DNA from 3 places in the Clostridium sp. BJN0013 genome. Region 2 is predicted to be linked to each of the others. Evidence: riboswitches for the same ligand, from Rfam matches in the RefSeq annotation. Region 2 holds a riboswitch; each other region holds the start of a gene.
The links. Region 2 has a riboswitch for thiamine pyrophosphate ahead of thiD (bifunctional hydroxymethylpyrimidine kinase/phosphomethylpyrimidine kinase). Riboswitches for the same ligand answer to the same signal wherever they lie in the genome.
Positions count from the first base shown of each region.

Region 1: linked by a shared signal. The riboswitch ahead of thiC (phosphomethylpyrimidine synthase ThiC) and the one ahead of thiD (bifunctional hydroxymethylpyrimidine kinase/phosphomethylpyrimidine kinase) in region 2 are both predicted to bind thiamine pyrophosphate.
Region 3: linked by a shared signal. The riboswitch ahead of thiT (energy-coupled thiamine transporter ThiT) and the one ahead of thiD (bifunctional hydroxymethylpyrimidine kinase/phosphomethylpyrimidine kinase) in region 2 are both predicted to bind thiamine pyrophosphate.

Region 1 is NZ_CP162495.1:1,797,008-1,802,736, forward strand. Features, by position in the region: gene AB3K27_RS09355 (sugar phosphate nucleotidyltransferase) at 1-670, shown strand, start outside; gene AB3K27_RS09360 (hypothetical protein) at 900-1,148, shown strand; TPP riboswitch at 1,222-1,331, shown strand; gene thiC (phosphomethylpyrimidine synthase ThiC) at 1,457-2,770, shown strand; glycine riboswitch at 2,993-3,081, shown strand; gene gcvT (glycine cleavage system aminomethyltransferase GcvT) at 3,208-4,296, shown strand; gene gcvH (glycine cleavage system protein GcvH) at 4,308-4,688, shown strand; gene gcvPA (aminomethyl-transferring glycine dehydrogenase subunit GcvPA) at 4,706-5,729, shown strand, end outside.
Region 2 is NZ_CP162495.1:979,355-985,083, forward strand. Features, by position in the region: gene AB3K27_RS05230 (DEAD/DEAH box helicase family protein) at 1-1,113, shown strand, start outside; tRNA gene AB3K27_RS05235 (tRNA-Leu) at 1,303-1,389, opposite strand; gene AB3K27_RS05240 (hypothetical protein) at 1,473-1,619, shown strand; TPP riboswitch at 1,691-1,792, shown strand; gene thiD (bifunctional hydroxymethylpyrimidine kinase/phosphomethylpyrimidine kinase) at 1,919-2,719, shown strand; gene thiM (hydroxyethylthiazole kinase) at 2,780-3,589, shown strand; gene thiE (thiamine phosphate synthase) at 3,580-4,191, shown strand; partial or broken gene AB3K27_RS05260 (3-deoxy-7-phosphoheptulonate synthase) at 4,368-5,399, shown strand; gene AB3K27_RS05265 (MBL fold metallo-hydrolase) at 5,565-5,729, shown strand, end outside.
Region 3 is NZ_CP162495.1:1,603,739-1,609,467, reverse strand. Features, by position in the region: gene AB3K27_RS08150 (hypothetical protein) at 312-605, shown strand; gene AB3K27_RS08145 (Ger(x)C family spore germination protein) at 943-2,049, opposite strand; gene AB3K27_RS08140 (lactate utilization protein) at 2,185-2,826, opposite strand; TPP riboswitch at 2,930-3,029, shown strand; gene thiT (energy-coupled thiamine transporter ThiT) at 3,092-3,724, shown strand; gene AB3K27_RS08130 (amino acid permease) at 3,834-5,285, opposite strand; gene AB3K27_RS08125 (DUF2179 domain-containing protein) at 5,431-5,517, opposite strand; gene AB3K27_RS08120 (PocR ligand-binding domain-containing protein) at 5,615-5,729, opposite strand, start outside.

The DNA.
Region 1 (5,729 bases), 820 kb from region 2:
AGTTGTAGAAGACAGTGCGAACTTTGGAATTGAAATAGATGAGGAATGTGAAAGACCTGTTATTATAGATGAAAAGGGAGGCATAATAAAGGATAATTTGTATGATGCCTTAAATGCACTGATTATGCTTAAAACCCATGACATAAAAACTTTAGTAGTTCCAGTTACAGCCTCTTCCACCATGGAAAAGCTGGCAAAAATATGCGGATGTAAATTTATAAGAACTAAGACTGCCCATAAAGTTATACTGGAAACCTACTTGAAAAATACAACAGGTATAAGTAAAAGGGATATGGTAAATGCATATCTTATGACATTAGATGCAGTAAGTGTATGTGCCATGATTATTAATTTTATGGCAAACTGCAACAGAACTCTTTCTCAGATAACCTCTGTTATACCCAAATATTATACTATGAAAAAGGAAATAAAGTGTCCCTGGAATATGAAAGGGAGATTGATGAGAAATTTAATAGAAGAAAATACTTCAAAATCCATAGATCTGATTGAAGGGGTAAAACTTAATTTTGAAGATGGATGGACATTGGTAATGCCAGATGCAGATGAACCTTTATGTAAGGTTTATACAGAGTGCAGTGATTATAAAAAACTCAATAAACTTACAGATGATATTTTAAATAAAATTACTACTATAACTAATCAATGTTGAAATAATGAATTAAAAGTTAAGATATAAGTTGATTTTTAATTTACTCTTAACTCTTAATTGTTTATCCGAACACGGTAATTAGCTAACACCCCTGACTTCTTCAAAGTGGGGGATAAGTACTGCTATGCGCCTGGATAAGTTCTTCTAAGGTTCAGGTGGAGAAAAGCATTATTTATGAGTAAACTCTACCTGAACCTAAGAAAAACTTGATATAAGGGGGATTTAGAATATGAATGCAAATAGAAAATACATAGAGGTGGAAGAAATATATTTAAAGTTAAGGGGAATTTTAAAAAGATGCAGAGAAGAAAATAAAAGAACCTTTGAAGATTTATCCGGTATTTCTGGATTCAAAGAAGAGGAATTAAAAAATATAGAAGAAGGTATAGATAAAGATATAATACATTTTTTAATATATGCCAGAATATTAGGTATTAACATAAATTTAACTTATAGGGAAAGTTGTAAGCCTGTTTGAAATTATTGTCCAACCTATTTTCAATTTTACTTGATTGAAGATAGCTTTTGTGATAGTATATAAAAAAGTTAAATAATATATAGAGGGGGGCTGGTGTTTCCGGCTGAGATTAAGAAAGTTAATTCTTTGACCCTAAACCTGATCTGGGTAATGCCAGCGTAGGAAGTTGTTTGTGTAAATATATTGGTAATTAAAGCATAAGTCTACGGATTTATGCTTTTTGTTTTTATAGGCTTTTATTAAATTCATTATACAAATGACATGACTCATCGGTGTATAAAGAATTAACAATAAAAGGAGGATGAAGTATGAATTTTACTACTCAAATGGATGCTGCTAAAAAGGGAATTATAACAAAGGAAATGAAAGTGGTATCTCAAAAAGAAGATATGGATGTAGAAATTTTAAGGAAGCTTGTATCTGAAGGTAAAATAGTAATACCTGCAAATAGGAATCACAAATCTTTAGATGCCCAGGGTGTTGGTCAGGGATTAAAAACTAAAATAAATGTTAACCTAGGCATATCAAAAGATTGTGCCAATATGGATATGGAACTTGAAAAGGTTAAAACGGCAGTTGATATGAAAGCAGAAGCTATAATGGATTTAAGTTCTTATGGGAAAACTGAAAAATTTAGAAAGAAAATTGTAGAGATATGTTCGGCTATGATAGGTACTGTACCTATATATGATGCTGTAGGGTTTTATGATAAGGAATTAAGTGATATATCATCGGAAGAATTTTTAGCTGTAGTAGAAAAACACGCCCAGGATGGAGTGGATTTTATGACTATACATGCAGGAATCAACAGGGAAACTGTAAAAGTATTTAAGAGAAATAAAAGACTTACTAATATAGTTTCAAGAGGGGGATCTCTTTTATATGCATGGATGGAACTAAACAATAAAGAAAATCCATTTTATGAATACTACGATAAAGTTTTAGATATATTTGCAAAATACGATGTTACCATAAGTCTCGGAGATGCCTGTCGTCCAGGAAGCATCAATGATTCTACAGATGCCAGTCAGATAAAGGAACTTATAACTCTTGGAGAGCTTACCAAAAGAGCATGGGAAAAGAATGTGCAAGTTATAGTCGAAGGACCAGGACATATGCCTTTAAATGAAATAGCTTCTAATATGCAGCTGGAAAAAAAATTGTGTCATGGTGCGCCTTTTTATGTACTTGGACCTTTAGTTACAGATATTGCACCGGGATATGATCATATAACAAGTGCTATTGGTGGAGCGATAGCAGCTGCAAACGGTGCAGATTTTCTGTGTTATGTTACTCCAGCAGAGCATTTAAGGCTTCCAAGTGTTGAGGATATGAAAGAAGGAATTATAGCTTCTAAAATAGCAGCACATGCTGCAGATATAAGCAATAATATAAAAGGTGCAAAAGATTGGGACTATAAAATGAGCAAGGCAAGACGGGAGCTTGACTGGGATAAGATGTTTAAATTGGCAATTGATCCGGAAAAGGCAATAAGATACAGAAAAGAATCTACCCCGGAACATGAAGATACTTGTACTATGTGTGGAAAAATGTGTGCTGTAAGAAATATGAACAAAGTAATGGAGGGGAAAAATATAAATATTTTAAGAGAAGAAGATTAAAGGTATTTTGAAATATACAGTATAATTGTAAAAAATATATATTATGTATAGATATTGCAAAAGGTTAAAAATTATATGAATTTCATAATAATTTTATATATTAATTTTTTTATTGTAAATAATAAGGAATAAAATTTAAGAAATTGATATGGAATTTTAGTATTTTATTGACACTATAAAGGGGCTATGCTAATATTTTATTAATAAAAATATAATACTCGGATGATGGATTTAGGAGAGACTGCCGGAATATGGCAGCACCGAAGGGGAAGCTGCAGTAAACTCTCAGGTAAAAGGACTGGATTTTGACGAAACTCTGGAAAGTAGCAATAAGCAATACACCGAAGAAGCTAAAATCTTTCAGGTATAAAGACAGAGCGCATAAATAAATAGGTTGTTTATTTATGTGCTTTTTTTATTGAAAAGGGGATGGAGCAATGGAAAAAAAGACACCACTTTATGAAAAACATCTAAAGTATAAAGGAAAAATGGTTCCTTTTGCAGGCTATCTGCTTCCGGTTCAATATGAAGAGGGAGTAATAAGAGAGCACATGGCAGTACGAAAGGCCTGTGGCGTATTTGATGTATCCCATATGGGAGAAGTTACTTGCAGAGGTGAAGATGCATTAAAAAATCTTAATTATCTGCTTACCAATAATTTTGAAGGAATGTATCATGGTCAGGCAAGATATAGTCCCATGTGCAATGAAGAAGGCGGTGTAGTGGATGATATGATTGTGTATAAAGTAAAGGACAATGATTATCTGCTTGTGGTCAATGCTGCAAATAAAAATAAAGTTTATAATTGGGTGAAGACTCATGGACAGGGTAATGTAGTATTTGAGGATATTTCAAAAGAGGTGGCACAGATTGCATTACAGGGGCCGAGAGCATTTTCAGTCATAAGCAAGGTAGCAAAGTTAGATGAAATACCAAAGAAATATTACAGCGGCATATTTAACTGTACTTTAGAAGGCGCAAAGTGTATGATTTCAAAAACAGGATATACCGGAGAAAATGGCTATGAGATGTACATGGAAGCTTTAGAGGCACCGAAAATATGGGAAATTCTTTTAGAAGCAGGCAAGGAAGAAGGATTAATTCCCTGCGGTTTGGGTGCCAGAGATACACTGAGATTGGAAGCAGGCATGCCTTTGTATGGACATGAGATGAATGATGAAATAACGCCCATAGAAGCAGGTCTTGGTATGTTTGTTAAAATGGATAAAGAGGACTTTATAGGTAAAAAGTCATTGGAGCAAAAGGAACCGGCACAAAAAAAGAGAATAGGACTAAAAGTTACAGGAAGAGGTATTATAAGAGAGAATATGGAAGTTTATTCAGGAGATTGTAAGATTGGAATCACTACATCTGGAACCTATTGCCCATATATTGGTTATCCTGCAGCTATGGCCATGCTTCCTTCAGATTACAGTAAGCCGGGAACAAAAGTAACAGTAATTGCAAAGAGAAAAAAAGTAGAAGCAGAGGTAGTAGAGCTGCCATTTTATAAAAAAAGTAAATAGGAGGAATAAAAATGAATTTTCCAAAGGAACTTATGTACACTAAATCACATGAATGGGTAAAAATAGAAGGAGATAAGGCTTTAGTTGGCTTGACTGATTATGCACAGAGTGAACTTGGGGATCTGGTATTTGTAAATCTTCCAGAGGAAGGTGATGAAGTTACTTGTGGGGAAGTATTTTTAGATGTGGAATCCGTTAAGGCTGCATCGGATGTATTTGCACCACTAAGTGGTGTTGTAGAGGAAGTTAATGAAGAGCTTTTGGATAGACCGGGGTGGATTAATGAAGCTCCTTATGAAGCATGGCTTGTAAAAATAAGAGAAATAAGTGCTAGAGAAAATTTATTGACAGCTGAAGAATATGAGGCAGTTGTAAATAGTGAGAAAGAATAACAGATGGAGGTAATCCTATGGGAACTTATGTGCCAAATACCGGAGAAGAACAGCTGGAGATGTTAAATGAAATAGGCTATAAAAGCTTTAATGATTTATTCTGTGATATTCCACAGAAAGTAAGATTTAAAAGAGAATTGAAACTTCCTGAAGGGATTTCTGAAATGGAGACATCAGCTAGAATGGAGGAAATAGCTGAAAAAAATAAAATTTTTAAATATATCTTTAGAGGGGGAGGAGCATATAATCATTATATACCGGCTGTTGTAAAAAGTGTACTTTCAAAAGAAACATTTCAAACTGCATATACCCCCTATCAAGCAGAGATCAGCCAGGGAATTTTACAATCCATTTTTGAATATCAGACTATGATTTGTGAACTTACTGGCATGGATGTTTCCAATGCGTCAGTTTATGATGGAGCCAGTGCAGCAGCAGAAGCAGTAGCCATGTGCAGAAATAAAAAAAGAAAAAGTATATATGTATCTGAAACTATAAATCCTCAGGTTATGAGCACTATTAAGACCTATTGTTTTGGCAGTGGTGCAGAACTTTTTATTGTACCTGAAAAAGATGGTATTACAGACTATGAAAAACTTAATAAAATGCTTGGTGATAAGGCAGCATGTTTTTATATGCAGCAGCCAAATTATTATGGCATTGTAGAGGATGGAGACAAGATTTCAGAGATGGTACATGAAAAAGGAGCAAGTTTTGTCATGGGCTGTAATCCTATTTCTCTTGGGATTTTAAAAACACCAGGAGAATGTGGTGCAGATATCGCAGTGGGAGAGGGGCAGCCCCTTGGAATGCCTTTATCTTTTGGAGGACCTTATCTTGGGTTTATGGCAGCTACATCTAAAATGATGAGGAAGCTTCCTGGACGTATTGTAGGAGAAACTGTAGATGTGGATGGAAAAAGGGCTTTTGTACTGACTCTGCAGGCGAGAGAACAACATATTAAAAGGGAAAGGGCAGGTTCCAATATTTGTTCCAATCAGGCACTGTGTGCAATGGCAGCATCAGTTTATATGACAGTTA
Region 2 (5,729 bases):
GCAACTCCAATAAGGAAGGATGGTCATCATCCTATAATATTTATGCAGTGTGGTCCTATTAGATACAAGGTCGATGCACGAAAGCAGGCTGAAAAACAACCTTTTGAACATTATGTTATTCCGAGATTTACTTCTTTTAGAAAACCTGTTTGTCAAAATGAAAAGGAATGGACAATAGCAGAAATATATTCTGAAATAAGTACTAGTCAGATTAGAAATGAATTAATTATTAGTGATGTTATAAGTTGTGTAAAAGAGGGCCGAAATCCCATAGTTTTAACTGAAAGAACAGCACATGTCGAAATACTTGCTAATGCTTTAGAAAAAAAACTACCTAATGTTATTGTACTTACTGGAAGAATGTCAGTTAAAGAAAAGAAAACTGAATTAGAGAAACTTTCAAGTATAGCAAAACAAAGTAGCTTTGTAATAGTAGCTACAGGTAAATTTGTAGGAGAAGGCTTTGATGAACCGAGACTAGATACTCTATTTCTTGCAATGCCTATAGCATGGAAAGGAACGCTGCAGCAATATGCTGGTAGACTTCACAGAATATATGATAATAAAAATGAAGTTCAAATTTATGATTATGTTGATGTACATATTGGTGTATTAGAAAGAATGTATGAAAAAAGGTTAAAGGGATATGCTTCAATAGGATATTCCGCTAAAAGTGAGAGTAAACCATTTGAAACAATAAATTTGATTTATAACAATAATAATTTTTTAACTGTATTTAGTAATGATGTTTTTTCAACTAAACATGAAATTATTATAGTTAGTCCTTTTATAAGCAAAAGAAGACTGTCGCAAATGTTAAAACTTTTGATGATTGCAATAAAAAATGGAAATAGGGTCAAGGTAGTTACTCGTCCAGAAACAGATTTTAAAGAAAAAGATAAAGGTGCTTTAATGGAAATGTATAAATTTATAAGGATGTCTGGAATAGATATTATTTTTAAAACAAATATATATCAGAAATTTGCAATATTTGATCAGAAAATTGTATGGTACGGCAGTATTAATCTTTTAAGTTATGGAAGTGCAGAGGAAAGTATTATGAGGTTAGAAAGCATAAACATTGCAAATGAGTTATTAGGTAGTATAGAATAAAAAATATTTATCTCAAGGATAAATTAACTTATAAATAAAAACTAGGAGGTTTAAAAAAAAATCTGATTGATGGTAATATTGATCACATTTTTTGAGAATGAGTTATAGTAAAAATAAGTTAGGGAATATAGAGATGAAAAAGGCTCTTTAGATGAGTAATCTGAAGAGTCTTTTTCCGTCAATATGACCTGGTGCCGAAGGCGGGACTTGAACCCGCATGCTGTTGCCAGCGACGGATTTTGAGTCCGTTGCGTCTGCCAATTCCACCACTTCGGCATGATATAAACCAGTTTGATTTACTTTTAATGTCTATTAATTCCTGTAGTTAACATATAAAATAATAACAGGTGCTAAAGTATTTGTCAACTAGAATTTCAAAACTTAGCAGAAAATCTTTTATAGTAGTTTTAGGTTTAGAATATAAATGTGTAAAAATATTAGTAAGAGTTTTGTGTGAAATGTTTTCAGATGAAATAGATAAAAGTAAAATACTAATAGAAGGGTGAGTGTGAAAAATTTGTATATAAAATTTAGGTTGCAAATTTTTATTACTGTAGTAAAATAAAAGTAAAATATAATAGTTTTGTGGGGGTGCTTGTAAAAGCTGAGAAGAAGTATTTCTAACCCTTTGAACCTGATCCAGGTAAAGCTGGCGTAGGGAAACAATATTATATAGTCTTATAGGCTTTTTAAGTGTATGTTTTTCTGCATACACTTTTTATTTTTATTCGAAGGGTGGAATCAGATAATACTCCCAGCTTCTTCAAAATGGGGGATGAGTAATTTATAAATGGAGGTGTTTTTGATGAAAAAGGTATTAACAATTGCAGGCTCTGACAGTTCGGGAGGAGCTGGTATACAGGCAGACTTAAAAACTATGAGTGCTCTTGGGGTATATGGCATGAGTGTAATTACTGCTGTTACAGCACAAAATACAATGGGAGTACAAGCTGTTATGGATGTAAGTCCTGAAATAGTAGAGTCTCAAATAAGAGCTGTATTTGATGATATAGAAGTAGATGCGGTAAAAATTGGCATGGTCTCAAATAGCGATACTATATTTGTAATACAAAAACTTCTGGCAGAATATAAGGCTAAAAATATAGTATTGGATCCTGTAATGATATCGAAAAGCGGATATTTTCTTTTAAGACCAGAAGCCAAGCAAGCTATAAAAGATATGGTAAAAATTGCAGATGTTATAACTCCCAATATTCCAGAAGCAGAAGTACTTACTGGATTAAAAATAGAAAGTAGAGAAGATATGGAAAGGGCAGCTTTTAAAATAAAAAAATTAGGAGCAAAAAGTGTACTTGTAAAAGGAGGACACAGGTGTAATGATGCAGATGACATTTTACTTTATGATGGCGGCATATTAAATTTACAGGGACATAAAATAAATACCCAAAATACCCATGGTACAGGATGTACTTTGTCTTCTGCCATAGCATCTTATCTTGCTAAAGGTTACAGCATTGATAAGTGTATGCTCCTCTCGAAAGAGTATATAACCAAAGCTATAGAAAATTCATTTAATTTAGGTAGAGGAGTTGGTCCTGTAGGGCATCTTATTGAAATTTATAGAAAAGCCGGTATAGATTTTTAAGATTAAAATAGCATTGATTGATACTTGATTTTTGGCTAGATTTATAAGAGGAGGAAAAAAATGAATGATTTAAGATTGAATAGAGTTTCAGAGGTATTGAAAGAAGTTAGAAGAAATGTGCCTCTTGTGCACTGCATTACTAACTATGTAACCATAAATGATTGTGCTAATATTTTGTTATCCTATGGTGCTTCACCTGCCATGTGCGAAGCCTATGATGAAGTTTTTGATTTTGTTAAAATATCGTCTGCTTTATATATAAATATAGGAACTTTTACTAGAGAACAGGAATCTTCTGCAATTTTGGCAGCTATGTCTGCAAAAATACATAATATTCCGGTAGTATTAGATCCGGTGGCTTGTGCTACCATACCAAAGAAGATTCAGTTTATAGATAAACTATTCAAAGTTGGAAGAGTTGATGTGATAAAAGGAAATATAGGAGAAATTAAATTTTTAGCAGGAGAAACTTCAAATGTAAAAGGAGTAGATTCTTTAGAGGATGGAGAAGGGGCTTTGGAGTGTTCTCGGATTTTGTCTGAAAAATATAATTGTGTAGTTGCAGCTACAGGAAAAAAAGATTTTATAGTAAAGGGGAAAAATAGTGCAATAATTGAAAATGGAACAGAAATGCTAACTAATATAACAGGAGCAGGATGTATGCTTGGAGCACTTTGTGCTGCTGCCTGTGGAGCTTTTGAAGACAAGTTTATAGCTACTGTAGGGGCCATACTTTCCATGAATATAGCAGGTGAAGAAGCCTATAAAGAAGCTAAAGCTCCAGGAAGCTTCAGAGTAAAGCTTATAGATTGTATATATGAATTAAGTGAAGAAAAATTGAAAGAGGAAGGTAAAATAATATGGAGTTAGATTATAGTTTATATCTAGTTACAGATAGAAATGTTTTAAAGGGGAAACCTCTTTATGAGGCTGTGGAACAAGCCATTCTAGGCGGGGTTACCCTAATTCAGTTAAGAGAAAAAGATGCCTCTACAAGAGAGTTCTATGAGCAGGCATTGGAAGTAAAAAAAATAACTGAAGCTTATAATATTCCTTTGATAATAAATGATAGAGTAGATATAGCACAAGCTGTAGATGCAGAGGGGGTACATCTTGGACAAAGTGATATGCCTTTAATTGCAGCTAGAAATATATTAGGCAAAGATAAAATAATAGGAATATCTGTAGGCAACATAGAGGAAGCTTTAGAGGCAGAAAAAAATGGTGCAGATTATGTGGGAATAGGGACAATATTTTTTACAGGTACTAAAAAAGACATAGATATTCCTATAGGAATAGAGGGGTTAAAAAGTATATATAATAGCATAAATATACCTGCAGTTGCAATTGGGGGAATTAATGAGAATAATTTTAGAGAAGTGTTGTCTACAGGAATTGATGGCATTTCTGTTGTATCTGCTATTTTAGGAAAAAATGATATAGAGATTGCAGCTAAAGCTTTGCACAAATAATATTTTTATTGACTCATAGATATAGAAGTTTATACTTTAACATAGAACTATTAAGTAAATATTAGAAAAATTTATTCAATGGAACACTCATTTTGAATTTTGGACAGGCTGTGAATTCCAGTAGAATAGTGACCTTGAGATAAATTTAATAATATACTTTAAGAAAGGAAAATAAGAATATGAGTATGAGATTTATAAAAAAAATGCCTACTGCAGATGAGATAATAGAGGAAATGCCCTTATCAAAGCATATAAAGGAAATTAAAAAAAACAGAGATGAAGAGATAAAAAAAGTTTTTTTAAATGAAGATAATAAATTTCTTCTTATAATAGGCCCTTGTTCTGCAGACAATGAAGATTCTGTTTGTGAATATATAGGCAGGCTTGCAGAGGTACAGGAAAAGGTAAAGGACGTTATAATTATTATACCTAGAATTTATACAAATAAGCCAAGGACTACAGGTGAAGGATATAAAGGAATGGTGCATCAACCGGATCCAAATAAGGAACCAGATTTAATTGCAGGAATAAAGGCTATTAGAAAAATGCATATAAAGGCATTAAGTGAATACCATATGCCTGCGGCAGATGAAATGTTGTATCCTGAAAATTACACATATCTTGGAGATGTGTTAAGTTATCATGCAATTGGGGCTCGTTCTGTGGAAGATCAACAGCATAGATTTACTGTAAGTGGCATTGATATGCCTGTAGGAATGAAAAATCCTACCAGTGGAGATTTAACGGTAATGTTAAACTCTATTAAAGCAGCACAACTTCATCATACTTTCATATATAATGGCTGGGAGATTGAAACCAGTGGAAATCCTCTTGCACATGCTGTTTTAAGAGGAGCAGTGGACTCTTATGGAAGAAATATTCCAAATTATCATTATGAAAATTTAATTATTCTTTCCAGAAAGTATGAGGAGAAGCAATTGTTAAATCCGTCTATTATTATAGACACCAATCATGCAAACTCTATGAAATGTTATGAAGAACAGCCTCGAATTGCAAGGGAGGTACTTATGAGTAGAAAATACGATGCTTCCCTTAAAAAGATGATAAAGGGATTTATGATTGAAAGTTATCTTGTAGAAGGTAATCAACATATAAATGATGGTGTTTATGGAAAATCCATTACAGATCCATGTTTAGGATGGGAAGATACAGAAAAATTAATTTATTATATTGCTGAAAATGTGTAGATATATAAAATTTATATTTGTATTTGACAATAATTTCAATTATTAATTTTGAATAATATAAACATATATGTTAAAATGTTATATAAAACATCTTCGGATTTGACTACAAACAGAGTGCACTATTTAAAATATTTATATTTCTGGAAGAGGAGATGATATTATAACATGAACATTTCATTTTTAGGGGGAGCTAGAGAAGTAGGAGGAAGTTGTATACTTGTTAAAATATATAATAAAAATATACTAATGGATTGTGGTATAAGACAGGGCTCATCCAAAGATGCTCTTCCAGATTTTAAATCCATTCAGGAGCAGGGAGGCATAGATGCT
Region 3 (5,729 bases), 620 kb from region 2:
CAGTGTGTATTACTACATTCAATATATTTATGGAATATAAATACTTTCCATTATATTATATATATTATATAAAATTCCTTGTTATAATTATGTTATATATAATGAAATTCCCTTAGAAGTTTATTATATATAATGAGTAAATTTGTTTTAAAGTATTTTTAAGCCACTAAATCCATTAATTTAATAATGATACACCATAAAAATACTGTTAACATAACAACCATAGATAAACCTAAATTTCCAAAAACGAAATCTAAAGTGAAAAATAAATTGAAAATTATATTATAGTAAAAATTTAGGAGGAATTGAAAATGTTAAAACTTAAACACAAATTACTTTCAGCTTTAATACTTGCAGCACCATTATTATTAAACACAGGAATTGCTACAACGGTTCATGCATCCGATGCAAAAGATGCATCTGTAGTCTGTCAGTCTTACTGTCCTTCAACAGAATCGAATAATTGTACAGACCCTACTAACTGTAAAAATACCAATAATTGTACAGATTCTTCTAATTGTATAACTCTTAATGGAACAAACTACAATTGTGGAAATCTTGATTTTTCATCACTTAGTAACTTAGGAGTTAACTGTACAAAATAAGATTAATGTTTATTTAAATTAAGGTAACTATCAAGTTCTTCTAAAGTTCAGGTAGAGTTTGCTCATAAACAATGTTTTTCTCCATCTGAACCTTAGAAGAATTTATAAAGGGACACAACAATGCTAATACCCCATTCTAAGGAAGCTGGGATATTTAGTTAATTCCAACCCTCAGATAAAATATTTAACTTAGGTTTATCACATATTATTTAATAAAACTTTAGTTTAACATTAGTCACACGTAAAATTCTATTTACGTGTGACATAAATTCTATCACCAGTTATTTATTTGAGAAAATATTCCATTATCACACGGAACTCAACTGAACACATATTATTAATAATCTCCCCTACCTTCAGTATTTACCTTAAACTTTACATTAACCTGTATTTCAGAGTCACATACCACTTTATTCCAATCAGTACCTGTACCTCTCCCGTACTTTGATATGGCAATTTTACCCAGATCCAAAACATCAGTTTTATACTTATATTTAATATTCCTTATGGTTTCATTAGCTTTTTTTTCTATATAATTTCTCATATCTTCTTCATATTCTTTTAATACCTGAGGATTTGAAGATAAATTGCTATACAATTCATTGGACATCATATTTCCTTCTATATCTAAATATATTACAAATTTATACTTACCATTTTCTTTATAACATTTAACTTTTCTTTTTGAATATGCATAACAATTTATATAATGCTTTAAATCTTTTTGTAATGTCAATATACCTTTAACTCTACTTTCCTTTAAAATATTAATTATTCTTGTTTCATTCATATCTGCTTTTCCCACCATAACATCCCGTTTGAATATGGCAAGCCCTGTAGTTTCTATGCCATTATTCTTTAACTCTATATAGGGTAATAGTACATTTCTTCCCTCCGCATCCACTCTAACTATTAAATCCATAGCAGTATACTGCATAGAAAAAAAATTATATTCACGCAGATTCTTTATCATTCCCTCAATATATTCTGCAGCATTAGAGTACTCTTTAGTCTTATATTTGAATATGTCTTCAGCTTTCCCTTTACACACTGCACATAATGCCCTGTCATTTGTAGCTTGATTCTTTACCCATATATCTAAAAAATTTTTTATGCCAAACATTGCAGTTTCTTCACCAAATAAAAATACTCTATTAAGCCCCAAACTGGATTTTTTCCCTTCTTTTAATTGTCTATTTTGAATTGTCTGTCCCAGATTTCCATTGCTTCCAATAATGGTAGTACTCATCACTTGATTTACATTCTCAAAGGAATATACCAAAAGTGGTATGCTATAAAATACATTGTCAGAATTTCTTTCTATATCCGCTCCTACCCCTACTGGTATTTCCATATTTTCCACCAGCATTCCACTTGTACCTAAAAAACATATAATAAATATTACTACTACAATAATATGCAAAAAAATCTTGAATTTATTCATAACTATCACCTTTTAATATCGTATTTATATTTATAATTCCCTAAAGTTATTGAAATATTTATTTACTTTCCTAGATAAAAATACCGTAAAATTCAAATATATGAATAATACGGTATTTCTATATGATTGATAAATTTAATATCCTAAATTTTCATCAATTATAAATACATAAATCCTGGAATCATCAAGTTGATTTCTTATTAAGGTATACTCGTTACATATTCTGCTTTTACTATTGCACTCCATACAGCGTCCGGTGCTAACACAGGGTGTATTACAATTAAGCCTTCTGGCATTAGCAGGGGCAGATACACTTTTATTTCTCTCTATAGCTTCTTCTAAATTTCTTACAATTTTATTTACACCACAGACTACAATAACTTTATCAGGACCAAAAAGCATAGCTGCAACTCTATTACCTGTACCATCTACATTAAACAGTTCTCCTTCTTCAGTTAAGGCATTAACGCTGGTAAAAAATGCGTCTGCAAAAAAAGTTTCTCTGTGTATCCGCTTTTTTTGCTCCGGAGTCACTCCTTCTGCCGCCCTATCTAAAAACTTATATCTTCCACTTCTCAAATATTCCAAAACACCTGACTGCTGCAATGTAACAGACCCTCCGCAACTTACCACAGAATCTTTTTTGACTAGCTGTTCTATTTTACTGAAAAATTCTTGCCTATCCTTCACATAAAATCCATTCATGTTATTCCTTTTTAAGGCTTTAATAGTCCTCTCTATTTTTTTATCATTTACCCAGGAAATATTTGTATCCATGATAGCCACCTCCAAAATTCATTTTAAATTATAATCTCTACATCAACCTACATAATTGAAATATTATACATTATATACTATAATGATTATATAATAATTAAATACTTAATGCTAGGGGTGCCTTGTAGGCTGAGAAACACCAGTTGTTAACCCTTCTACCTGATCTGGATAACACCAGCGTAGGGAAGCGGATTTTTAAAAAAACAAGTCGTATTCCTATGGAATGCGACTTTTTTAGCACCTTAGCTGAGTAAGGAGGTTTTTTATGTCTTTAATAAAAAATATTACAGAGATCTCATCTCACCCAACTTCTATTTTTGCATTAATTGCTGTTATTATTTTTATCCTATTCTGGGCGAAAGTTAAAAATGTTAAATTCACTACACAGCTTATAACTCATATAGGTATAGCACTGGCACTGGCCACCATACTTAAAATATTTAGAATATATCATCTGCCTCAAGGTGGAAGTATAACCTTAGGAAGTATGGTACCTATACTTCTCATGGCTTTACTTTATGGCCCGGAAGTTGGTTTCATTACTGGATTTTTATATGGAATTATAACCTTAATATTAGATCCATACATACTTCATCCTGTACAAGTTATATTTGATTATCCTCTACCATTTATGGCTTTAGGTATAGCTGGATATTTTAGAAACAGAAAAATTATAGGTACATTGCTGGCACTTTTAGGAAGATTTATATGTCATTTTATATCTGGAGTAATCTTCTTTGGAAGCTTTGCCCCAAAAGGAATGTCCCCCGCAATTTATTCTCTTACCTTAAATGGTATATTTATGGCTATTGAAGGTGTAATATGTATTTCAATAATAATATTACTTCCTGTAAAACATTTAGAAACAATTATAAATAAAAAAATAATATCTAATTGAACTGGCAAGGCTAATAGCCGTGATGCTACTAGCCTTGAAATTAAATTTTGAATTTCTGGACTTTATAGTTTCTGCATTATCACTAGAGCTTTGAGCAAGATGAAATACTTCACTTATCATATTTTTTCCCCTTCCTTTTCGGGAAAACTTTTTTCCTCTCAACTAATTCTTTAGAAAACTCCATAAAAAAATTAGCTTTACGTTCTTTTGCATCAAATCTACTATCTAATCTGACATATTTTTTAATTCTTACATAATACTTCACACCTATGTATACTACTGAATAAAAGACAATAATTACTATACCTGCTATGAGACCTGATGCCTGGCCTGGGATAAAAGGCATGCTTAAAATAATAGCAATAAGACTTATGGCAGTAATCCATGAAATGTAGCTATGTTGCTTCTCTTCTATAATGTACATATGCTTTTTACGCAATCGAATTTGTGAAGCTACAATCATTATATATGTAAAAAGTAATGAAAATCCTCCACAGCTTACTAAAAACAAATACACTCTGGGAAATAAAAGTCCCATCATTAGCCCCAAGAACATAGCTGCACCAGAAAACATCATACCTCTGTAGGGAATATTTGTGTTATCCTTTAACCACCCGGGAGCGTAAACTTCATCTGCAAGAGAACGGATCATTCTTCCTATCCCAAACATAGCTGCCAGCATTGTAGAAAGTATTGCTATAACCATTACTATATTTATCACATTTCCAGCCCAGTTCATTCCCCATCTATTAAGTGCTGCTACCATAGGACTTACATTTTCACCAAGAGCCTCTGTAGGGATTAACAGAAGAACTGCAGAAATGGAAGCTATATAAAGAACCACAAGACTTAATACAGTATATTTTATAGCTTTTGGAATCATCTTCTGTGGATTATCAGTCTCAGAAGCTGCCAGGCCTATTATTTCAAAACCTGCATAGGCAAACATAACTGTAAGCATACTTCCTGCAATACTTTTTATTCCTCCTGGAAGCAAAAATGACATTCCTCTCACTTTAACCCCCGCTACACCGGGATTTAACCCTAAAAGACCTGTAATTAAAAGCAGGGCGATAATTATAAAAGATACTATTGCCAGCAGCTTAACAGCAGCGAGACCACTTTCCAGTTTACTCAACTTATCAGCACCTAATAAATTAAGCAATGTAATTACAAGAATGGTCATACTTCCAAAAAAAGATATGGATATGCCTGGAAACCATCTGCGCAGTAAAATAGATACGGCTGCAGCTTCACTGGACATAGCAAGAACCATGCCAGTCCAGTAGACCCATCCTACAATAAATCCAGCTCCAGAACCAAAAGCTTTTCTAGCATATGTAAAAAAAGATCCTGGTGATGGATCCGCAACTGTCATTTCTGAAAGGGCAGAAAGAATAAAATATACTAAAATTCCTCCTAATACATAGGAAATAATTATAAAAGGGCCCAAGGTATGGATAGCCACAGAGGATCCCAGGAAAAAAGAACCTCCAATTACGGTTCCAAGAGCCATCATTGTAAGTTCTAAAACAGATAATCCTTTATGTCTCTTTTCCATAATCCACCTCCAAATTATGTGATTCTAAAAATAGTATGTCTTAATAATAAAAAAACATTCTATAAAATATATAAAAAAATGGGTATCCAAACCCATTTTATAAAAATATCTTCATATTTTTTCATTTTTATCTTTAACTTCATCCTTATAGTATGTGGATTAAGCTTAGCTGATTCATAACAACCATTAAAATTGTACGTTCCTCTCCAGTATATCCTCCAAATCCGGATATTTTTGTGACTCCCCCTATTTAGATTCTTTTATAAGATGATGTAAATTATAGATATTTATCCTATATATCGAAAAATAGGTAAGCATATGTCGCCACTTTATATTTTTGAATTTGCCATTTCATTTAAAGTATCTGACATTTCCGAAACTTGCTGAACATTGGATGAAATTTCCTGTATTGCTGCTGTTTGCTGTTCCGTGGTTTCAAGAGTG